3 linked regions of the Kordia sp. SMS9 genome follow. Each later gene encodes a partner of the first gene's protein in a complex. Links are inferred from orthologs where the notes say so. Each region holds a gene or a part of one and is shown in the gene's direction. Other genes may lie near its edges. The genes, in order: tsaD, tsaB and tsaE.

Region 1 (7,912 bases):
TTTTGTTTTGATCTCCAAATCGTCAAAGCGCATTTGTGTCAACGAATAATGAAATATGGTATTCATTTCATTCACGCGCAAACCGTGCGTATCCAAAAACGTTAAACCATCTACATCTCCCGACACATTGGGACCTCTTACTTCAAAATCATATACATTTCCAGAAAGCTCTTCGAAATCGAGCATATTGGGTGTTTGATTGTTTTGATCTTTGTATCTGAATTTACTATCTCTTAATTTTATTTTAGAACTTGTTAAAAGGAAATTAGAAGGTGTTCCATCGGAAGGTTCCGAATCGAGTTTTGCGATAAAAACATCAAGTGTGGTATCGGTAGAATCTTTTTCTGTGTTTATATTTAGTGTCAAACCATCTATTGTAACCGTGCCAAATTCCAGTTTACTATTGATTGCATTGTTAAAACTCAATACCGAAGTTTCTAGGGCGTTGATATGAATTAATGTATCCTTTAGGTAATCTTTTATGTAAATGTTTTTTAGTGAAATGTCGCCGTTCCACTTTAAACCAATACGATCAATGTTAATATCTGTATCGTACTTTTCATTCAGCCAATCAGTCGCTTCTTTTCCAATAGCTGTTTGTACTGCCGGGATCGAGAAAATAATCACCAATAACAAAAATAGCAATATGATAACTGCTAGGATTCGTTTGATTATTTTCCAGACTCTTTTGATGATTTTTTTAATTTAAAATTGTTGGTTGTTTAACATTGCAAATTCACAAAAAAATTATTACAAAACACGATGTTTAGCATATCTTTGTGACTTTATATCAATTTTTATGCCTTTTCTAACGTATGAGTTCAAAAGACATCTATATTTTAGCCATTGAATCGTCTTGTGATGATACTTCTGCCGCTGTTTTACGAAACGGAAAAGTATTGTCAAATGTGATTGCCAATCAAAAAATACACGAAGCGTATGGCGGCGTTGTTCCCGAATTAGCGTCAAGAGCACATCAGCAAAATATTGTTCCTGTTGTACATCAAGCATTGGCTACTGCAAATATCGACAAAAAACAGTTAAATGCCATAGCTTTTACGCGTGGCCCAGGATTGATGGGATCATTACTGGTAGGAACTTCGTTTGCAAAATCTTTATCGCTTGGTTTGAATATTCCATTGATTGAAGTAAATCACATGCAAGCACACATTTTGGCACATTTTATTGAAGATGAAGCGCAAACAATTCCGAAGTTTCCTTTTTTAGCAATGACGATTTCGGGTGGACATACGCAAATTGTGGTGGTCAAAGATCATTTTGAGATGGAAGTCATCGGTGAAACGATTGATGATGCTGTGGGCGAAGCGTATGATAAAAGCGGGAAAATTTTAGGACTCACCTATCCTGCGGGACCGATTATTGATACATTGGCGAATGAAGGAAATCCGAAAGCGTTTCCATTTCCAAAACCGAGAGTTGAAGGCTTAAATTTTAGCTTTTCAGGATTGAAAACTTCTATTTTGTATTTTGTGCAGAAGCAAACCAAAGCGAATCCAAATTTTGTGGAAGAGAATTTGAAAGATATTTGCGCATCTATTCAATATACGATTGTGAATATTATTCTCGATAAACTGAAAAAAGCATCCAAACAAACTGGCATCAAAACCATTGCCATTGGTGGTGGAGTTTCCGCAAATTCTGCGATACGAAAAGCGTTGAAAGATGGCGAACAAAAATACGGTTGGACAGCACACATACCAAAGTTTGCCTACACAACCGATAATGCTGCGATGATTGGTATTGTTGGCTATTTGAAATATTTGAAAGAAGATTTTACTGATGAAGCTGTGACGGCGAATTCTAGGTTTAAGTTTTAGGTCTTGGGTTTTAGGTATTAAAATATAATTTCCAATTTTACAATTCAACATTCAACATTTAACATTCATAATTTAAAAGCATGCAACTGTTTTACACACCAGCGTTAACACCAGACACAAAACACTATACGTTTTCCAAAGAAGAAAGCAAGCATATTGTACGTGTGTTGCGCAAACGTGAAGATGATGTATTGCAGATTACCAATGGAAAAGGCACTATTTTTTCGGCAAAAATTACACTGGCAGATCAGAAGAATTGTAGGGTTGCCATCATTTCGTATGAGTTTCAAAAGGCAAAAAATTACAAACTGCATTTGGCGGTTGCGCCCACAAAAATGAACGATCGATATGAATGGTTTTTGGAGAAAGCTACCGAAATCGGAATTGATACGATTACGCCAATTATTTGCGATCGCTCGGAACGAAAAGTGATCAAAGCAGAACGTTTTGAAAAAATTATACAATCTGCCACCAAACAATCGTTGAGTGCCTATTTTCCAAAGCTCAACCCTGCCATTTCCTTTTCAAACTTCATAAGTACGCACCAAAATGAACAATTGTTTATTGCACATTGCGAAGAAGATGATAAAAAATCGCTTAAAGAGATTTTAAAAACTCAAAAAGACGTTACTATTTTAATTGGTCCAGAAGGTGACTTTTCTACCAAAGAAATCGCGCTGGCAATTGAACATAATTACGTTCCAGTTACGTTAGGCGATACGCGATTACGTACGGAAACTGCCGCTATTGTCGCATGTCATTCTGTGGCGTTTTTGAATCAGTCGTAGTTGTAAATATATCTAGTTAAAAACGTCAGTTCGAGTGGATTTGTGTAACAAATTTGTATCGAGAACTGCTTCGAAGCTATATTTTTTAAGTGCTTCTCGATACTAAATTTCTATCAAAATTTCACCCGAAGTGACACATATCTAATGTATTAATTTGAAAATATAGCAATGTGTCAATTACTTTCTAATAACAATTACCTACAAAAGAGACATTCGTGAATTCGCGGCAATCCTGTTCTTCAAATAACGAAAATTAGATACAATAGCGAGATTACCAAGCCTTCGCTAGTAATGACGTTTCAGAGATTTTATTAAAATCGCTTGCTTTTGTCATAGAAATTGGAGTGACGGTTTGAAGTTTCAACACAAAGTAATTTGTGGACATATACATAAATCATACACAGAAAAGATGATTCGTGTATTCGTGACAAAAAAATAATAGGAATCGAAAAAACGTTTGTAAATTACATTACAGGGATGTTAAACAAGAAACAGATTGCCACGTCGCAAGCTTCTCGCAAAGACGTTTCAAGAAAATCCCAAAAAACTCACCTACTCACCTACTCACCTACTAACAGCAAAGCGAAGCAATACTAATAATTCAATCTAGCCGCACTCAGAATATCTTTCTCATCATTTTCTAAAATAAAAAACACGCTTAATTCATCATTTTCAATGACGATTTTGGGAATGTCAATGCTGTAATTTCCGTGTTTGTTAACTTGCGTTAGATAGTTCTCATTAACAACTATATTGTGGTTTTTTAAGATTCTTCTGGCGTTTTCTCCGCGTTGTACGTTGGTTGTACGTTCTTTGATTGCCAACACAACGCGCGCATTGGTGTTGGTAACGTTTCCGTTGATCGAATAGTTGAATGTGATCTTGTTTGCAGCTTTTTCTTTCGCGCCAAGCAAAATACTATATTGAGAAATCTCCTTTTTGTATTCTTTTATTTTCGCATACATTTTTGCACGATTGGAACCGACAAAATGCTCCTTTCCATTAACTACAACCGCAGGCGTATAAATTTGATTGTCCCTAAATTTTTGTGCATACACTCGCTGCTTTTCGGTATATTCTTTGTTGCTAAACGGATCTGTCCAACCGATATAATTCCAGTAATCTACATGATATGATAGTGTAAAAACGTTGTCTTTTACAAACTCTCTGCTTACTTTTTCAAGCAATGCATCCGCACTAGGACAACTAGAACAACCTTGAGAAGTAAATAGTTCTAAAACGACAGAAGATGTGTGTTTTTCATCTGTAATATTTGTAAAAGAGACTAAAAATACGAGTGTAAAAAGTGAAAGTGTTATTAAATATTTTCGTTTCATGTTTTGAAAGTTTACCTTGCAGTATATAAGACGATTTTACATGAAGAAGCTTACGGTACTTTTATTTTTATTGAGTTTTTCGTTCGTGCAAGCGCAGGAAGTTGCCATTTTAAAATACGGCGGTGGCGGCGATTGGTATTCGAATCCGACAGCATTACCCAATTTGATCAAATTCTGCAATCAGAATATAAATACAGCTATTAAAGCCAAGCCACAAACTGTGGAAGTTGGCAGTACCGATTTGTTTCAGTTTCCGTTTGTACACATGACGGGACATGGAAATGTATTTTTTTCGGAAGATGATGCTGAAAATCTACGTAAGTATTTAACTTCTGGCGGATTTGTGCATATTGATGATAATTACGGCATGAACAAATACATACGAAAAGAGTTAAAAAAAGTGTTTCCGAATCAAGAATTGCGTGAAATTCCTGCCACACATCCTATTTTTCAGCAGCCGTATTCGTTCCCGAAAGGATTGCCAAAAATTCATGAACACGACGGATTGCGTCCGCAAGCATTGGGATTGTTCTACGAAAATAGATTGGTCTTATTGTTTACCTTTGAAAGCGATTTAGGTGATGGTTGGGAAAATAAGGAAATTCACAACGATGCTGATGAAGTTCGCTTGAAAGCCTTGCAAATGGGCGCGAATATTGTCAATTATGCTTTTAAACATTAAAAAATCATGAAACTTAGTTATTATTGTTCTTCTCTTTCCTGTGGTAAGATTAATTATATACGTGTGGATGCTGACAACCGATATGATTTAAAAGATGAAATTGGTTTAGAATTTAATGAACGCTGCAAACATTGCGGAAAACATACCAAAAAGCACATCAACCGACTCCATGGAGAAGTAAATAATATAATATTAGTAATTGCTGTCCTCATTTCCATCGCTGCCACACTAGTTCTCTGGCATTTAGGGTTCATTTGGGGAGCCGTCACCTTCGGAATTCCCTTCATTGCATGGCAAATTGAGAAAAAAAAAGTAAGTGACTTTAATAAATTGATGATTAACTAATACATGTCACAACTCACACATTATACTACCAATTTTAAAAAACGAACATTTCCTATCGTTTTAGTGTCCGATCAAGTATCGAATGCGCCCAATATTGGATCGTTGTTTCGTATTTGCGATGCTTTTGGTGTGGAAAAAATAGTGTTTTGCGGGGAAAATATTCCTGTGTTTGGCAGAAAAATGACGAAAACTTCCCGCGCCACAGAAAAAGTCGTGCCGTTTGAAATTACAACAGATATTCATCCTGTGATTACACAATTACAAAAAGAAAATTACACGATCATTTCCTTAGAAATTACAGAAAACAGTCAATCCGTACAAACGCTTGATTTCTCAAAATTTGAAAAAATTGCATTGGTCATTGGTGATGAAAATTTTGGTGTGAATCCAGAAACCATCTACGAATCAGATACAGTGATACATATTGACATGTTTGGTCAAAATAGTAGCATGAATGTCGTACAAGCCACCAATATTGTGTTGTATGAAATCACAAAACAGCGAATCCTTGCAAACTAATTATATTGTATTAATTTTAATGTCAAACTTGTGAAGATGACTCCTAACACCATTGCCAACGGAATTTTAAAAGCACTTGCTATTATTTTAGGCGTGTTTTTGCTATTATATTTTCTGTATAAAATTCAAATAGTCATCGTATATATTACCGTTGCAGCTGTGTTAAGCTTGATTGGACGACCAGCCGTTCGGTTTTTGAAACGACGTTTAAAATTCAACAATACAGTCGCCGTCATTTTTACGATGTTTCTTCTGATTTCTTTATTTCTTGGATTGATTTCCTTGTTTATCCCACTCATTGAAGACCAAGGAACAAAATTATCATTGTTTGATATTGGAGAATTGCAGGCAAAAATGGAAAGCATGTATGTGCAAATACAGGAATACTTTACGGGAAAAGGCTTTAAAATGGAGAAATCCATGGATAAATCTAAAATCTTTTCAAAAATTGACTACTCGGTCATTCCTAGTTTTTTCAACTCGCTCATTGGCGGATTGGGAGAATTTAGCATTGGATTGCTTTCGGTACTTTTCATCTCCTTCTTTTTACTGAAAGACAGTCAATTACTGCAAGAAAGTGTTTTGGTTTTATTCCCAGATAATAAAGAAAAACGCCTAGAAAAATCATTCGAAAAAATAAAAGATTTGTTATCTCGCTATTTTGTGGGATTGTTGTTTCAAATATTAATTCTCTTTATTTTTTACACAATTATCTTGTTGATTTTCGGAATTGACAATGCTATTGTGATTGCATTTTTATGCGCGTTAATTAACTTAATTCCGTACGTTGGTCCACTATTTGGCGGAATCATTATGATGTTATTATGTTTTATTAGCGGCATCGAAACAGATCCTGACGGAAATATTGTTAACAATTTTAGCACGGTTATTTTACCAAACACTATTGGCGTAATGATCTTTTTCCTTGTCGGACAATTACTAGACAACTTTATAAGTCAACCTTTAATATTTTCTAATTCTGTAAAATCGCATCCGCTAGAAATTTTCTTAGTCATTGTTATTTGGGGAATTTTATTTGGAATCATCGGAATGGTAGTTGCTGTGCCATCATACACCGCTTTGAAGGTGATTTTGAAAGAATTTTTGTCAGATAATAAAATTGTTCAATCCATTACAAAAGATATGTAACTTTTGAATTTAGCCATACTTCAACCTGAAATTCAACAATTTATCAACGATCATTTAAAAACTGATCCTACAAAGTTATTGTTGAAACACAAAGAACTTTCGGGCATTCCATTTGCCGAAATTATGGCGCAAATTCAAGCAAAAGCAAAATGTGAAAAAAAATTGCCGACTTGGTTTTCTGCTAAAAATATTTACTATCCCAACAAACTCAACATTGAACAAACTTCCTCTGAAAAAACGGCAAATTACAAAGCTAACATCCTAAAAGGAAACTCGTTAATTGATCTTACGGGCGGATTTGGTGTGGATTGTTACGCTTTCGCGAAGAAATTTAGAAAGGTGACACACTGTGAAATTTCACCTCAACTTTCGGAAATCGTTGCGCATAATTACAAAATTCTCAAGGTAGAAAATGTGGAAACCATAGCACAAAACGGAATTGACTATGTACAACAAACTTCGCAAACTTTTGATTGTATCTATGTTGATCCATCTCGGAGAAACGATGTAAAAGGAAAAGTTTTTTTGTTAGAAGATTGTTTGCCTGATGTCGTTTCGCATCAAGAAATCCTATTGAAGCACGCAAATACTGTTTTGATCAAAACATCTCCTTTATTAGATATTACCAATGGTGTACGCGTATTAAAACATGTCAAAGAAATTCATGTAGTTGCTGTTCAGAATGAAGTCAAAGAACTAGTATGGTTGCTTGATAAAAATTCCAAAGGTGATGATATTGCTATCAAAACGGTGAACCTAACTACTAAAGAAACGGAGTCTTTTAATTTTCAACTTTCAGAAGAAAGGCAAACTGAAGTTTGCTTCGGACTTCCTAAAAAATATTTGTACGAACCCAATGCGGCAATTATGAAAGCTGGCGGATTTTCTAGCATTGCCAATTCGTTTCAACTTGAAAAATTACATCCACATTCGCACTTGTACACTGCAAATGAGTTGATTGACTTTCCAGGAAGGCGTTTTGAAGTTCAAAAAATAGTGCCTTTCAACAAAAAAGTATTCAAAAAAGAGCTACATTTATCCAAAGCAAATATTACGACACGCAATTTTCCTGTTTCGGTAGCTGCCATTCGTAAAAAATTAACACTTGCCGACGGTGGTACTGACTTTTTGTTTGCAACTACCTTACTTTCAGAGAACAAAGTGATCCTACATTGTATAAAAGTGTAGCAAAAATCTCAAAAAAAATCGCTTTTACGGTTTTACCGTAGCTTTTATAACATGACACCTTATCTT
Region 2 (7,976 bases), 2.8 Mb from region 1 along the record:
AGGAACTATTATCGGCGCTACGATTATTTTAGTCCTTTCCGGACTTATCGCAGGATACATTCCTGCAAGGCGCGCCGCCAGAGTAAAACCAATTGTAGCACTAAGAGACGAATAACTAAGAACCAAGAAGGAACATGAAATTTATATTTACAAGAGATACTTGGCAAGAAATCTTCGGAACGATTCGCAAAAACAAATTGCGAACCGCCATCACAATCATTGGTGTTTTTTGGGGAATTTTACTCTTTGTGGGATTGCAAGGTGCTGCAAAAGGAATGGAAAACGGATTTGATTATACGTTTAAAGACTTAGCTACAAATAGTATTTTTCTTTGGGGACAACAAACAGGAATGCCGTACGGAGGTTACAACCGAAATCGCGGAATTCAGCTAGAATTAAGTGATACCTACCGAATTGCCAATCAAGTAGAAGGTGTACAATTTGTAGTGCCACGAAATGCCAAAGGAATATTTGGTGGCGCTGCGCCATTAGTAGTCAATGATATGAAATCAGGAAACTACAAAGTATTTGGAGATTATCCAATCATCGACAATGTATCGAGAAAAAAACTGAGAAAAGGACGTTTCTTAAACCAAAAAGACATTCAAGACAATCGAAAAATATGTGTGATTGGTGAACGTATTGAAAAAGAATTATTTAAAAAAGATGAAAATCCTGTCGGGAAATACATAAAAATAAGCAACATTTATTTTCAAGTAGTGGGCGTGTACAAACGAAACAATACGGACTTCTTTGAAGGTGATAATTCCATCTTCATTCCATTTACCACGTTCAAAAAAGTATTCAACACCGGAAATAGAATCGGTTGGATGGTCATTGCAGGATATCCCGCAGAAGACATTGTTGCTATTGAAGAAAAAACAAAAGAATTGCTCAAAAGAAGATACACGGTACATCCAAACGACGAAAGAGCTTTTGGTGCAGCAAACTTTGGCGAAATGTTTGGTAAAGTCACAGGGTTTGTCAAAGGACTAAAATTTACAGCATTAATTGTTGGAATTGCCACGATTCTAGCAGGCGTAATTGCCATTGGAAACATCCTATTAATTACAGTAAAAGAACGTACCAAAGAAATTGGAATACGACGTGCATTAGGCGCAAAACCAAGCGAAATTCGCGGACAAATTATCTTAGAGTCTGTATTTTTAACCTTAGTAGCAGGATTGTTAGGAATGACCGTAGGCGGATTATCCCTATCAGTTTTAAACAATGTTGCTAAAACTTGGGACGATATTCCATTCATGAATCCAACGGTAAGTTTACAATACATCGGATTTGCCATTGCCATCATGGTGATTTTAGGAACACTCATTGGACTGATTCCTGCGCAACGCGCGGTAAGTATACGACCCATTGAAGCATTACGAGAAGAATAATAACATCAATCATAGACTAATTTAGCATACAAATGAAGAAATTTTTAAAAATCCTATTACTAATTATACTGTTAGCAGGTGCATTTTTTGCAGGATCTTATTTTGTAAATTCAAATGAAAAGAATGTGGAAACTTTTGAAACGGCCACAGCTTTCAAAGCAACTATTGTTGAAAAAACGGTAGCTGCCGGAACTGTAATTCCAGAAGATGAAGTAGAAATAAAACCACAAATTTCTGGAATTATTGAAAAAATATTTGTGGAAGAAGGTGACAAAATTCAATCAGGTGACTTAATCGCGAGAGTAAAAGTTGTGCCAAACGAACAATCATTGAACAGTGCGAGAAATGGCATCAAAAATGCCCAAATTGTCTTAAATAACTCAAAAATTACCTACGACAGAAACAAAACACTTTTTGACAAAGGCATCATTTCGAGTCAAGAATTTGAGCGTTCGGAACTTTCTTATGATCAAGCAAAGCAGCAACTGCGAAATGCACAAAGTGATTTGCAAATTATCAAAAAAGGTTCTGTAGGTGGTTCTGCGGCAAATACAAACATTAGAGCAACGGTATCAGGAACTATTTTAATCATTCCTGTAAAAGAAGGAGATCAGGTGATTGAAAGTAACAATTTCAACGCAGGAACGAGCATTGCTACCATTGCCGATTTAAGCAAAATGATCTTTGAAGGAAAAGTTGACGAAGCAGAAGTTGGAAAATTAAAGCCAAATTCTGAACTTACCGTAAACTTAGGAGCAATTGAAGACAAAGATTTTGATGCAAAACTTACGTTTGTAGCACCAAAAGGCGTGGAAGAAAGTGGTACGGTTCAATTTAAAATAAAAGCAGATGTTGCCTTAGATGAAGAATATTTTATCAGAGCAGGATACAGTGCCAATGCCACCATTGAACTCGGTAAAAAGGAAGATATCTTAGTCGTGGATGAAGGATTGCTTCGATTTGATCCTAAAAATGACGACAAGCCGTATGTGGAAATTGAAAAAGAAGATCAAAAATTTGAGAAAAAATTTATCGAAGTAGGTATTTCTGACGGGAAAAATATTGAAATAAAATCTGGATTGACAGAAGAAGATAAAATCAAAATCTGGAACAAATTTGCCATCAAAAAAGACGAAATAAAAGAAGGAGACGGCGAAAGTGAAGATGAAACAAACGATTAAAACCGAAAATTTATAACCATTCACATGAAACATCCATTGCTAAAATGTAGTTACCTAACAGAACGATTTTAGGATGTTCCATCTGACAACAAAAAAAATGTAAATTAACAGATGAAAAAAGTATTTATCATTATAGTGCTCACCGTAGGCTGTTTGGCAACTGCGACTGCACAAAAAAAATGGACATTAAAAGAATGTGTCGATCATGCATTGGAAAATAACATCTCGATCAAACAATCATTGTTGGATCGACAAAGTTCAGAAATAGATAAAAATGATGCGGTCGGAAACTTTTTGCCAACGTTGAATCTTTCCGCTTCACATTCCTGGAATATTGGTTTGAGTCAGAACCCGTTAACGGGACAAATTGTAACGTCAACACAGCAAAACTCTAGTGGATCTCTTAATATTGGTGTAGATATCTATAACGGATTACAAAATGTAAATAGACTACACAGAGCAAACTTGGCATTACTAGCCAATCAATATCAGTTAGATGATATCAAAGACAATACTTCGTTACAAGTTGTACAAGCCTTTTTGCAAATTCTATTCAACAAAGAATCGTTAAAAGTATTACAAACGCAATATGATGTTACTACAGCAGAATTGAACCGTACGAACGAATTGGTAAAAGAAGGTGTAGTGCCGCGTGGTGATGCCTTAGAAATTGAAGCCAATGCAGCAACACAAGAACAGCAAATTGTTAACGCTGAAAATAATTTGAGAATTTCTAAAATATCCTTAGCGCAATTATTATTGTTGACCGATTACGAAACGTTCGACATTGCGGAAGGCGATTATATGATTCCAGCAACAACCATTATGAACAACACGCCACGACAAATCTTTGAAAAGTCATTGGAAGTGCGTAATGATGTAAAAATATCAGAAACCAATATTGAATTGGCTGAATACGATTTAAAAATTGCAAAAGGAGCTTTATTGCCAAGTCTTTCTGCTTTCTACGGATTCAGTACTACATATTTTAATAGTGAATTATTTAACACAGCACCATTCTTTGATCAGGTGTCAGACAACAAAAACCATTCATTTGGTGTGCGATTAAACATTCCAGTTTTAAATGGTTTTCGTAACAGAAACAATGTGCGTCGTCAAAAAGTTAATATTGATCGCGCCAAGTTCAATTTAGAGCAAACTAAAATTAACTTAGAAGCCACAGTAAATCAAGCATATAATGATACAAGAGGCGCGTTAAAATCGTATGAAGCCGCCGAAAAAACCCTAATAGCACGAAGAGAAGCACACAAATATTCTACCGAACGTTTCAATGAAGGCATGATGAACTCGTTCGATTTCAGTCAATCAAAACAGCGATTGGAAAGCGCAGAATCAGACGTGGTTCGTACCAAATTCGACTATATTTTCCGTTTAAAAATACTAGAATTCTATTTTGGATTGCCGTTGACGGATTTCAAATAAAAATGAGCAGGTCTTACAAAAAGATAAAAATACGAGGAATTACCACAGCAACATCCGAAAAGAAAGATAAACGCGCGGCAAATAGAAAGCTTCGAAGAATTATAAAGCAAAAAAATATTCTAGAAGAAACAGTATTGCCAAAATTACGTGAAATTTCAAATGTTTGGGCTTTTGATAAAGACGGTAAAATTTATGATGCGGAAATGATTGAAAAAGAACTTCGAAAATAACAACTACAACACACAAAAAGCATCCATACTTTCAAAAAGGTTGATGCTTTTTTTATTTTTGTGAAAAATTAGCAATCCAATGGCGATACGATTATACTTAGAAACCTCCACGACGAATTGTTCGGTGTGTTTGGCGAATGACAATGACGTTTTATACTTCAAGGAAGAAAACGACAAAAACTATTCGCATTCTGAAAAGTTGCACGTATTCATTAAAGAAGCGTTGGAAACGGCAAACATTCAAGCAACTGATTTAGACGCCGTGGTTGTTGGAAAAGGTCCAGGATCGTACACAGGATTGCGCATTGGCGTGTCGGCAGCCAAAGGATTGTGTTTTGCTTCCGATATACAATTGCAAGCAATTGAAAGTTTAGAAATTTTAGCACGTGCTATCGCTGTGGCGGATGGTTTCATAGTTCCGTTATTGGATGCGCGACGCATGGAAGTGTATTCGGCAGTATTTGACACAAACTATCGTCAAATCAGAGAAACGCAGGCAGAAATCATTACAGAAGCTTCTTTTGGAGATGAATTAGCCAAAGGAAAAGTACATTTCATCGGAAACGGCGCAGAAAAGTGCAAAGGCATCATTACGCATGAAAATGCTGTTTTTTATGATGAAATATACTTTCCATCTACAGAAAAAATGATTCCCATAGCAATGGAAAAGCATCAAAACAATGACTTTGAAGATGTCGCTTATTTTGAACCGTATTATCTAAAAGATTTTGTCGTAACAAAATCTAAGAAAAAGTGAGGAAGCTACTTATAATCATATCAGCATTGCTCTGTGTAAGTTGTTTTTTTTCAACTTCTTGGGATGTTGAATTATGGGAACAAAAAATTGAAAACTCTAACTATTCAATCTATAAGTTTGATGCTTGGGGCGGACGCGATTCACATGTGTCTGGAATGAAATTACTAAACGCTGCCGAAGGTTTTCAACAAAGTGATGTGATGAGCGGACATCAAATTTCATATCTGACTTCAATTCCTAGTAAACATCAAATTGACGGAATATTTAGAGATAGAATTAGAGCTCGAGAAACACCGATTCCAAAAATAGCTGGTGCTATCAATACTATAAAAAGCTATGAAGATTTTAGTGGACGGAATAGCGAATGTTTATACAAAGCGTACACGTTTCAATCCTTTAAAGAAGATCGAGATCACATTACCTTCTATACAAACGAATCTAAATTTGTAGATGGAACAGATTACGATGAAATTACTGTTCCGAAAGGAAATATTTATATAATGACCGACAGCACGAATACAATTGTAAAAAGAATTAATTGTGATCACGTGAAGTTTATAACAGATTCCGTTACTGCTGACATAAAAATATGTATTGACAAAAAGTATTTTGAACCTAAACATGAGATAAAACTATCAGAATTCACAGATTACGGAATTTATAAACCTGTAAAGTAACCTGCTGCTGAAAATTTACGCTGCGTTATTGAATGGTAAAAAACCGAATTAAAAAATAAATCACAAAAAAGCGACATCAACGATGTCGCTTTTCCAAACTATATTATTTTTAATTTCGTCTAACAGTCTAGCCTTCTTTCTGTATCTCAACACTGTGTGGATATGGAATTTCAATGCCAGCAGCATCTAATTCAATTTTAGCATGTTCTTGCATATAAAAATACACATCCCAATAATCATCTGTTTTTACCCAAGGACGAACTGCAAAATTTACTGAGCTGTCTGCCAATTCTAAAACGGTCACTGCTGGTGCAGGATCTTTTAAAATGGTTTCATTATCAGTCATGATTTTCATCAAAACATCTTTTGTTTCCTTAATATCAGCATCGTATGACACACCAAAAACCAAGTCAATTCTTCGCGTTTCTTCAGCAGAATAGTTAATGATGTTCCCATTAGAAACCGCGCCATTTGGTAAAATAGCCAATTTGTTTTCTACGGTATTTAAGTGAGTGGTGAAAATTTGAATCTCCTTTACAGTTCCTAAAACGCCTTGTGCTTCAATAAAATCACCAATTTTATACGGTTTGAAAATCATGATTAACACGCCACCTGCAAAATTGGATAACGAACCTTGCAATGCCAAACCAATTGCCAAACCTGCGGCACCAATAATGGCAGCAAACGAAGTTGTTTCCACACCTAATTGCGATGCAACAATGACAAATAATAAGATTTTTAGTGTCCAACTAATTAAATTGCCTAAAAATTTCTGCAATGTTGCGTCAATTCCACGTTTTTTCATGACTTTCTTAGACACACGTACAATCATCTTGATGATAAACAATCCAATGATTAAAATGGCAAGTGCAACGAGCACTTTCAATCCATATTCTACAATGATCCCTTGTAAGTCAAAATCTCCCAACCAGCCTGTTGCAGCATCATCTGTTGGAGTTTGTGTAGTATTTTCTGTTTGCATATTGTTAGTTTTTTATGATAGTGCAAAATTATAAATTTGAACGTTTTGACTATAAATTTATCACACAATTTTCCATCCATCCATCAACAGTAAAAAAAACTGTTAAACGGCAGCATGTTCTTTTCTATCTGAATAAGGGATTACATTTTTAAAAACATTCGCAATAAAATAACGATTAGTGCCAAAAATGCAGGTGTTCCTTGTACAATTAAAATACGCTTACTTTTGGTAGAATAAGCGCCATATAAAGCGGCAACACATACACAAATGATAAAAAATAAACTTACAGAAATATCTTTTGTGTACAAAGACCAAAACAATCCAGCAGCTAAAAAACCGTTGTACAATCCTTGATTGGCAGCAAGTGTTTTCGTTTCTTCAGCAAAGGTTTTTGATTTCAATCCAAAAGTTTTCATGCCTTTTGGTGTTGTCCATAAGAACATTTCTATGTATAAAATGTATACGTGTTCTATCGCGACAAGCGCAATTAAAATAGTTTCTAAAGTTTTCATATACGTGCACTTTGTAGGTGTTGTTAACTAGATAAGGTTAAGAAAAGATAGGAAAAATCTGCGAGTATAAAAAAAGCGTTCTCAAATGATGAAAACGCTTTTCTCAAATAGGTGTATTTGTTATTTTACTTCAAACGTAAGTTTTAAGTTGACACGGTATTCAACAACAGCTCCATCTTGAACAATTGCACTCTGATCTTGTACATATACAGATTTAATGTTTTTTACTGATTTAGAAGCTTGTTTTACCGCTTTTGCTGTAGCATCTTCCCAACTTTTCTTTGAGTTTGAAAGCACTTCTATTACTTTTAATACTGCCATAATTTATGTTTTTTAAGGTTAAAAAAATTTACTTATCAAATTACGGCAATTCCAACAATTAAAAAAGTGTTTTTTATCCATTTATGGCAACAACTTCGTTGATTTGCCCTTTTAATAGGTTCTTTAACGTATTTTCGATACCACTTTTCAATGTCATGGTAGATGATGGACAACCACTACAAGCTCCTTGCAATACTACTTTTACGACTTTAGAAGATGGATCGTACGAATCGAACATAATATTTCCGCCATCGCTGGCAACGGCTGGTTTAATGTATTCTTCTAAAATATTGATGATTTCTTTTGAAATATCGTCTAAAGCTTCATAACTTTCGTCTGAGATTTCTACTTTTTCCTTTTGTTCCGCTGGAATGTCTGCTGAAATAATTTCTTTTCCTTCGTGAATATAATTGCGGATGAATTCGCGAATTTCCATCGTAATATCATTCCATTCCACCATATCGTACTTGGTGATA
Region 3 (8,013 bases), 810 kb from region 1 along the record:
CAACATCTTGAATTTTTCCCGATTTTAGTAAGATGTTTATGTTCTGACTTGTGGTGTTGTAAGCTTGATTGAAAATTTCGCCCGAAAACACAAAATACGCCGCTTCTTGCTTGCTAATGTTGTGTTTTTCCATGAGATTTTTTGTCTCGTTCTGAATTTTTTTCGATGCGATTTTTTTGTTTTTGATTTTGATGCGCAATAAATCGCGATTGATGATCATTTTGCAGAGATTGGACAGCACAAAATCGTCTTCTTCCATCCATTCTTTCATGGCGGAAATAATATCGTAATCGTCTAATCGGGCAAACCGATCTAATACTTCATCAGTAAAGTCTTCAATAGAGATTTCATGCTGAATGAAAAAAGATAATGCCGCACTTGCGTGAAGATTCGCGCCTTGCAAGGTCAATTCTTTCGCTCGTTTCAACACTCTGATCAGCAATTGTTCCGCGACCAAACTTGTTTTGTGCAAATAGACTTGCCAATACATTAATCGTCTTGCTACCAGAAACTTTTCAACCGAATAGATGCCTTTTTCTTCAATGACCAATTCGTCATCAACCACACTTAACATCGTGATGATTCGTTCTGAATTGATGTTTCCTTCCGCAACACCTGTGTAAAAACTATCGCGTTTTAAATAATCGGCTCTGTCCATGTCAATTTGCCCAGAAATGAGCTGATACATGAATTTTCTCGGATAGTTTCCTTTAAATATTTCGATGGCAAGCGTTAAACTTCCGTTAAATTCAGTGTTTAATCGTTCCATGAGCAACAACGAAATTTCTTCGTGATGTACACTATTCACAATACTGTGTTCCATAGCGTGTGAAAATGGCCCGTGACCAATATCGTGTAGTAAGATGGCAATAAGCAGGGCGTTTTCTTCTTCAAGAGAAATCTCAACACCTTTAAAACGAAGTACTTGAACTGCTTTTTGCATTAAGTGCATACAGCCCAACGCATGATGAAAACGCGTGTGATGCGCTCCTGGATAGACCAAATATGACATGCCCATTTGTGAAATTCTGCGTAAGCGTTGAAAGTATTTATGCTCGATCAAGTCGAAAATGAGCGGATTTGGTATTGTAATAAATCCGTAAATTGGATCGTTTAAAATTTTGAGCTTGTTTCTAGTATTCAAAAGTTTGTTTTTAGAATCAGCACAAATATAAACACAATACAAGACACCTTACTAACAATTTATAAAATATAAGATTTACATGAGTACATTCAAAATTCTTTGGGTTGATGACGAGATTGATTTGTTAAAGCCACATATTCTCTTTTTACAGAAAAAAAATTACGAAGTTACCACGTGCACAAGCGGAACGGAAGCAATTGAAATGATTGACGAAGATCGCTACGATATTGTCTTTTTGGATGAAAATATGCCAGGTTTGACAGGAATTGAAACATTAGCAGAGTTGAAAGAGAAGCAAAATAACCTTCCTGTCGTGATGATTACCAAAAGTGAAGAAGAATATATCATGGAAGAAGCCATTGGCTCTAAGATTGCCGATTATTTGATAAAACCTGTGAATCCGAATCAGATTTTATTGAGTTTGAAGAAGAATTTGGATCATTCACGCTTGATTTCAGAGAAAACGACTTCCAATTACCAACAAGAGTTTCGAAAGATTGCGATGGACATGTCGATGGTGAATTCGATTGAAGAATGGATTGAGTTGTATCAAAAGTTGATTTATTGGGAATTGCAGTTAGAAGATATTGAAGATACGGGAATGTTTGAGATTTTGGAATCGCAAAAGAATGAAGCCAATGTGCAATTTGGAAAATTTATTGATAAAAATTACCCAGATTGGTTTGGCAATGAAGAAGCGCCTATTATGTCGCACACCTTGTTTCGTGAATTGGTGGTGCCTGAAATTAGCAAAGCGCAACCGACGTTGTTAGTTGTGGTTGATAATTTACGCTACGATCAATGGAAAGCGTTTGAACCCATCGTAAATACACATTACAAAAAGGAGAAAGAAGTACCGTTTGTCAGCATTTTGCCAACCGCGACACAATACGCACGAAATGCTATTTTTTCAGGATTGATGCCATCGGACATGGAGAAATTACATCCTGAATACTGGAAAAACGATACCGAAGAAGGTGGAAAGAATTTGCATGAAGATGATTTCTTAAAAGCGCAATTAAAGCGTTTGGGACTCAACATCAAGCATGAATATCATAAAATCACCAGCTTAAAAGGCGGTAGGAAGCTCGCAGATAACTTTAAATCGCAAAAAGATAATGATTTAACAGTTGTGGTTTATAACTTCGTAGACATGCTCTCACACGCGAAGACTGAAATGGAAGTTGTGAAGGAATTGGCTTCTAATGATAAAGCCTATCGTTCGTTGACACAGAGTTGGTTTAAAAATTCTCCTTTGTTAGATATTATTCAGCAATCGCAGCGTTTGGGTTTCAAATTGATTATTACGACCGATCACGGAACCATCAATGTAAAACATCCTTCAAAAGTTGTGGGCGATAAAAACACCAGCTTGAATTTGCGTTACAAAACAGGAAGAAGTTTGACATACGAGCAAAAAGATGTCTTGGCGGCTAAAGATCCGAGAACCATTCACTTGCCAGCAATTAACATGAGTAGTTCCTTTATTTTTGCGAAGACGGATTTATTTTTTGCCTATCCAAACAATTACAATCATTATGTAAGTTATTACCGAAACACCTACCAACATGGAGGAGTTTCTTTGGAAGAAATGATTATTCCGTTTGCGGTTTTATCGCCAAGATAATGTCATAAATTAAGGTTGAACAAGTGATTTTATTAGCATTTAGAGATTTTTTACTAAATTTGGAGAAAGCCTCAAAAATAAAATTCGAGTGAAAAAGGAATACCATCTTTCTCAAATTGATGAGATTGCCAAAGCTATTTTAGCGGAATCTAAGTATAAAATTATTGCCTTTCATGGAGAAATGGGTGTTGGAAAAACCACACTTATCAAAGTACTAGCCAAGCAACTTGGTGTAAATGAGTTGACTAGCAGTCCGACGTTTTCTATTGTAAACGAATATCGCACACCGACCGATATTTTATATCATTTTGATTGCTACCGAATGGAAAATGAAGAAGAAGCCTATGATATTGGCATTGAAGATTACTTGTATAGCGATGCTTGGTGCTTTATAGAATGGCCAGAACGCATCGAAAATATATTGCCAAGTGAAATTACAAAAGTGAGAATTGACAAAATTAATGAACAATTGCGCGCAATTCACCTAAAAAATTGAACATTTTACCGAAAACTAGAAACTATAACCTGAAAATAAACCTAGAAAGACTGACAAATACGTGACTTTTGTACTATATTGAATGAAAATTCTTATAGAATACAAAATAGAAAAATTGATAAAAATACGGAGAAAATAAAATATAGTAATTTTCTGAAAATCATTGCTTTAGTTAATAAGTTTGCTACATCGTAAAACTAAAACCTAAAACAAAATGAAATTAAGAAACTTTTTATTCGCAGCAGTCGTATTAGCATCAGTAACATTTGTGTCTTGTAACCCAGATAGCATTGCAGACGAAGATAACCCATACCAAACAGAAGAAGGAATCGATAAGGACAAAATATCCATTCCGGGGCAAAAAAAATAATAAGTTTGCATACAGGAGAAATATTATTTCTAATACTATAATTGTAGTAATCATAGCAATAACGCCTTATTTATTTCAATTATATGAATATGTCCCAGAAGATACTAACGAATGGAAAACCGCATTTTTCACATTAAAAGACAACAATTATTCTGATGTAAAAACCCTCGTTTGGGTTAGCATGAGTAAAGCTATCCCCTTATTATTGATGATTATATGGTTTTTCACTTGCAATAAATGGTGGTATCATGTATTATTAATTCCAATGTTTATGTTTGGATTTCAATTATTTACAGCAATAAACAATAAATCAGGAATTTTAGATGTGGTTGAAATTTATTGGTTAGTTCCTATAATGATGATTGTAATACCCTTTGTCTATTTAATACGAATAAAATTAATGGATAAGTTAGTACACGGAATTGATTTAAAAAAGATAGATGCAGAATTAGAAGAATATGAGCGAAAGGAATTAGAACAATTAAATTCTGCCACAGAAGTAAAAAAATAAGAAGTTCATTGAAATACAATTAATATACTATTTTCTATGTATTGCGTTCATTTTAGATAAATCTAACAAAAGTACATAGAAAATATATTATGCTTTTTTTAAAGGTAACATTTGGATATTCAATAAGTTTGACCCATCGTTAAACTAAATAATCTAAATTAAAATGAAAACTAAATTCTACCTTTACCTATTAGCAGCCGTATCGTCAATTTTATTTGTATCTTGTAATCCAGATAGTATTGCTGATGAAGACAACCCATACGAAACAGAACAAGGAGTTAAAAAAAGTGAAATCACTGAAAACATGGTCGGTTAGAAAAAAACTTATCGTAGATAGTATCATAATTTTAATCATTGTAAGTTCACCTTTCTTGTATTATCTTTATGAGTACTCTCCAGAAGGAAAAGTTTGGGATACACCCTTTTTCACAATAACTAGTAATGGCTACAAAAACTTATACATATCCTTTTGGATATATCTAAGTAAAATTGTTCCTCTTTTAATGTTTATCTTATGGTTTTTGACATGTAAACATTGGTGGTATCATGCAATTTTAATACCGATGGCTATGTATGCCTTTCAGTTAACCAATGCATTGTATAAAAACCAAGCTAACATTGATGAAATTGAAATTTACTGGCTAATACCTATTATGATGGTTATAACTCCAATTGTTTACTTAATAAGGTTAAAACTGTTTGATAAATTAGTATTAGGCATAGATTTAAAGAAAATTGAAGCAGAATTGGATGAATATGATCGAAAGGAAAATGAATCGCAACACAAAAATGACATAAAATAATTCGTATATTCGCGAAAATACTTACGTAAAAAATACAAAAATATATATTTTCTACGACTCTTGTTAACAACACTCCAAACTAACAAAAGTACGTAGAAAATATATATTGCTATTTTTCTGATAATTAGTTGGTTATTAAATAAGTTTGTACCATCGTTAAACTAAATAACCTAATTAATCAGATGAAAACTAAATTTTACTTTTACTTACTAGCCGCTTTTACATCAATTTTATTTGTATCTTGCAATCCAGACAGCATTGCTGATGAAGACAACCCATACGAAACAGAACAAGGAGTCAAAAAAGATAGGCACATTCGCCCTTCTAACGGGTAGTATAATAGCAATATTAATTGCTATTACACCCTATATATTTTATTCATATCAAAGTTTCCCTGAAGAAAAAACATGGGAAACTTTTTTATTTACGTATGAAGCCAAACATTATAAAACTGTTGATTATGCAGTTTGGATTTTTATGGGTAAAATAGTTCCATTAGTGCTACTCATTTTGTGGTTTTTTACATGTAGGGATTGGTGGTACCACGTGATCTTGATACCTATAGCTATGTATGTTTTTCAATTATATAGCGCAGTGAATGATGATTTAGAATATCATGATGAAGTTGAAATTTATTATGTCATACCTATTATGATGATTATAGTTCCTATCGTATACTTTATTAGAATTAAACTTTTCGATAAATATGTTTACGGTATTGACCTTCAGAAAATTGACGCCGAACTCGCCGAATACGAACGAAAAGAAAAAGAATTGCTAGAAGAAAATAATAACTAGTTTTTTAACTTCTTTTTTATTTGTAACTTCATGTTTTAACCAATCGTAATGCTTCATGGCTGAATCTTTATCACCTTTCACCAAACAACAATTACTTCCGCAAGAAGAAACGCTCGAAATCTTAAAACATAAGAAAGAATTATTTATTGGAATTCCGAAAGAAACCTCATACCAAGAGAAACGCGTTTGCCTAACTCCCGATGCAGTTGCCGCAATTGTAGCACATGGACATCGCGTGTTGATAGAAAGCTGCGCAGGAAAAGAAGCTAATTTTTCAGATAAAGAATATACGGAAGCTGGCGCCGAAATTACCAATGATACGCAAAAGGTATTCTCCTGCCCTATTGTGCTAAAAGTAGAACCGCCAACACTAGAAGAATTACAATTACTGAACCAACATACGATTTTGATTTCCGCTTTGCAAATTAAAATTCGTTCCAAAAAATATTTTGAAATTTTAGCCAGCAAACGTGTCACAGCGTTGGCTTTTGAATACATTCGTGATGAAGATGGCACGTATCCAGCAGTACGCTCATTGAGTGAAATTGCAGGAACAGCTTCCGTGTTGATCGCTTCTGAAATTATGGCAAATGTCAACCGTGGAAATGGTTTGATGCTCGGTAATATCAGTGGTGTTCCACCTGCAGAAGTCGTGATTCTCGGTGCTGGAACTGTTGGAGAATTTGCCGCACGTTCCGCTTTAGGTCTCGGTGCAAATATTAAAGTGTTTGACAACTCCATAACGAAACTTCGAAGAATTCAAACAAATTTAGGAACACCAATTTATACCTGTACGGTGCAACCGAAAAATTTACTGAAAGCTCTAAAACGTTGTGATGTATTGATTGGTGCCGTTCGCGGAAAAAACAGATCGCCAATTTTAGTCACGGAAACGATGGTTGAAAACATGAAAAAAGGTGCTGTCATTATTGATGTCAGTATTGATATGGGCGGCTGCGTAGAAACTAGTGAAATTACGACGCACGACAATCCAACGTACGAAAAACATGGCGTCATTCATTATTGTGTGCCCAATATTCCTGCAAGATATTCTCGAACTGCTTCAGTATCAATCAGTAATATATTTACACCTTATTTGCTAAAAATTGCCGAAGATGGCGGATTGGAAAATTCGTTGCGTTTTGACAAAGGATTGCGAAATGGTTTGTACTTTTACCACGGAGTTCTCACGAATAAATCAGTTGCCGAATGGTTCGATTTGCCGTACAGAGACATTAACTTATTAATTTTTTAATACATGAATAGCAGTCTTTTAAGACGTTTTGGATTTTATTTTGCCGGATTGGCCATCGGGTTAATTTTGTTTGCTTTTTTAGTAAAAGGTCGTGGCGTAACGTGTGAATTTGATTATTTGCCAAATGCCCGAACGTTAAAAAATATTCGAGTGAAAGAACGCCGTTTTTCTCCTGAAATTCGTCAACTGATGGATAATAGACAAATTGATACTACCGAAATTTCAAATATTCTGAAAGATGGCGATGTCGATTTCTCCAGAAGCAAAGCAAAAGTTGATGCCGATACCTGTAAAGTATACATCATTGAAGGAACACTTCGAAATAAAGATATTGAATTAACGGTTCATAATTGCGATAGTACAGCGTTGATCAAAACTATCAAAATGATGAATTAAACAATTGAAAATCAACTACTTTAGTTCATTTCCATAAATATCAAGCTCAATTGCTTTTCCTTTTCCAAAAGCATTGACTTCTTGCAATTGTGTTTCTTTATCGCCTACCACTAAATAGAACATCTCATTTTCTTGAATATGTGTTTTAATCATATTTTGGAAATCTTCAAGAGACATATTGACCAATTCTTCTTGCTCTTTTTCTAGAAAATCGTCTGCTTTTCCGTAGGTGCTGATTTGCATCAAAATTCCTAATTTCGCTCTTAATTCTTCATAATCTTTCGCACTACTTTTTACGATTTTATTCTTAGTAATCGCTACTTCTTCTTCGCCAAATTGATTTGAATAATTACGCACCAAACTATCAATAATTTTTAAAGAAGGTAAGGTAGCATTGGCACGAACACTCGTTTGAATGATAAATGGTGCTTTTTGTTGTAAACTTTGTATAAACGAATACGCTCCGTATGTATAGCCTTTTTCAATACGTAAGGTTTGAAACAAACGTCCGCTCGATCCACCTCCCAAAATTTGATTGGTATATTCTAAATTATTATACATCGGATCGTTTTCCGACAAGGCCAATTTTCCAGCATAAATAACCGATTGTTTC

Evidence for each region.
Region 2: the proteins of tsaD (region 1) and tsaB are in contact, whole or in part, in a solved structure (PDB 4WQ4), measured with the Escherichia coli proteins. The link is inferred for Kordia sp. SMS9 from one-to-one orthologs.
Region 3: the proteins of tsaD (region 1) and tsaE are in contact, whole or in part, in a crystal structure (PDB 6N9A), measured with the Thermotoga maritima proteins. The link is inferred for Kordia sp. SMS9 from one-to-one orthologs. Residues at the interface, in WP_004082750.1 of Thermotoga maritima: Cys10, Asp11, Arg49, His50, Leu82, Gly84, Gly135, Gly136, Glu154, Thr155, Leu156, Asp157, Asp158, Ser159, Glu162, Asp165, Lys166, Arg169, Leu170, Tyr175, Lys213, Thr214, Leu217, Tyr218, Gln221, Arg222, Asn324; in WP_004082108.1 of Thermotoga maritima: Leu37, Gly38, Lys46, Lys57, Val59, Lys60, Ser61, Thr63, Phe64, Thr65, Leu66, Met67, Val69, Pro71, Tyr82, Arg83, Leu84, Asp86, Asp88, Phe89, Asp93, Ile128, Asp130, Glu131, Arg134.

Annotation. Positions count from the first base shown.
Region 1 is NZ_CP031153.1:4,774,680-4,782,591, forward strand. Bases 1-2,826 are described here. They hold tsaD (tRNA (adenosine(37)-N6)-threonylcarbamoyltransferase complex transferase subunit TsaD), read left to right. Parts: upstream 1-815; coding sequence 816-1,838; downstream 1,839-2,826. Other genes in these bases: KORDIASMS9_RS20235 (translocation/assembly module TamB domain-containing protein), read right to left, coding at 1-627; KORDIASMS9_RS20245 (16S rRNA (uracil(1498)-N(3))-methyltransferase), read left to right, coding at 1,919-2,626. Also shown: KORDIASMS9_RS20250 (thioredoxin family protein), read right to left, coding at 3,220-3,963; KORDIASMS9_RS20255 (DUF4159 domain-containing protein), read left to right, coding at 4,004-4,645; KORDIASMS9_RS20260 (hypothetical protein), read left to right, coding at 4,709-4,990; KORDIASMS9_RS20265 (TrmH family RNA methyltransferase), read left to right, coding at 4,994-5,509; KORDIASMS9_RS20270 (AI-2E family transporter), read left to right, coding at 5,546-6,658; KORDIASMS9_RS20275 (RsmD family RNA methyltransferase), read left to right, coding at 6,662-7,846.
Region 2 is NZ_CP031153.1:1,957,462-1,965,437, forward strand. The notes cover bases 3,280-6,169. They hold tsaB (tRNA (adenosine(37)-N6)-threonylcarbamoyltransferase complex dimerization subunit type 1 TsaB), read left to right. Parts: upstream 3,280-4,330; coding sequence 4,331-5,008; downstream 5,009-6,169. Other genes in these bases: KORDIASMS9_RS08455 (TolC family protein), read left to right, coding at 3,280-4,021; KORDIASMS9_RS08460 (hypothetical protein), read left to right, coding at 4,024-4,251; KORDIASMS9_RS08470 (hypothetical protein), read left to right, coding at 5,005-5,685; KORDIASMS9_RS08475 (mechanosensitive ion channel family protein), read right to left, coding at 5,813-6,169. Also shown: KORDIASMS9_RS08440 (ABC transporter permease), read left to right, coding at 1-115; KORDIASMS9_RS08445 (ABC transporter permease), read left to right, coding at 135-1,397; KORDIASMS9_RS08450 (efflux RND transporter periplasmic adaptor subunit), read left to right, coding at 1,430-2,578; more of KORDIASMS9_RS08455, read left to right, coding at 2,690-3,279; more of KORDIASMS9_RS08475, read right to left, coding at 6,170-6,667; KORDIASMS9_RS08480 (DUF1304 domain-containing protein), read right to left, coding at 6,808-7,179; KORDIASMS9_RS08485 (dodecin family protein), read right to left, coding at 7,300-7,500; KORDIASMS9_RS08490 (NifU family protein), read right to left, coding at 7,574-7,976. UniProt on the Escherichia coli protein: Required for the formation of a threonylcarbamoyl group on adenosine at position 37 (t(6)A37) in tRNAs that read codons beginning with adenine.
Region 3 is NZ_CP031153.1:3,959,102-3,967,114, reverse strand. What follows is about bases 1,637-4,563. They hold tsaE (tRNA (adenosine(37)-N6)-threonylcarbamoyltransferase complex ATPase subunit type 1 TsaE), read left to right. Parts: upstream 1,637-2,859; coding sequence 2,860-3,267; downstream 3,268-4,563. Other genes in these bases: KORDIASMS9_RS16805 (hypothetical protein), read left to right, coding at 4,394-4,563; KORDIASMS9_RS16810 (hypothetical protein), read left to right, coding at 3,558-4,148; KORDIASMS9_RS16820 (response regulator), read left to right, coding at 1,637-2,771. In the rest of the region: KORDIASMS9_RS16825 (HD domain-containing protein), read right to left, coding at 1-1,144; more of KORDIASMS9_RS16820, read left to right, coding at 1,224-1,636; more of KORDIASMS9_RS16805, read left to right, coding at 4,564-4,951; KORDIASMS9_RS16800 (hypothetical protein), read left to right, coding at 5,216-5,749; KORDIASMS9_RS16795 (alanine dehydrogenase), read left to right, coding at 5,805-7,004; KORDIASMS9_RS16790 (DUF4258 domain-containing protein), read left to right, coding at 7,008-7,400; KORDIASMS9_RS16785 (pitrilysin family protein), read right to left, coding at 7,416-8,013. UniProt on the Escherichia coli protein: Required for the formation of a threonylcarbamoyl group on adenosine at position 37 (t(6)A37) in tRNAs that read codons beginning with adenine.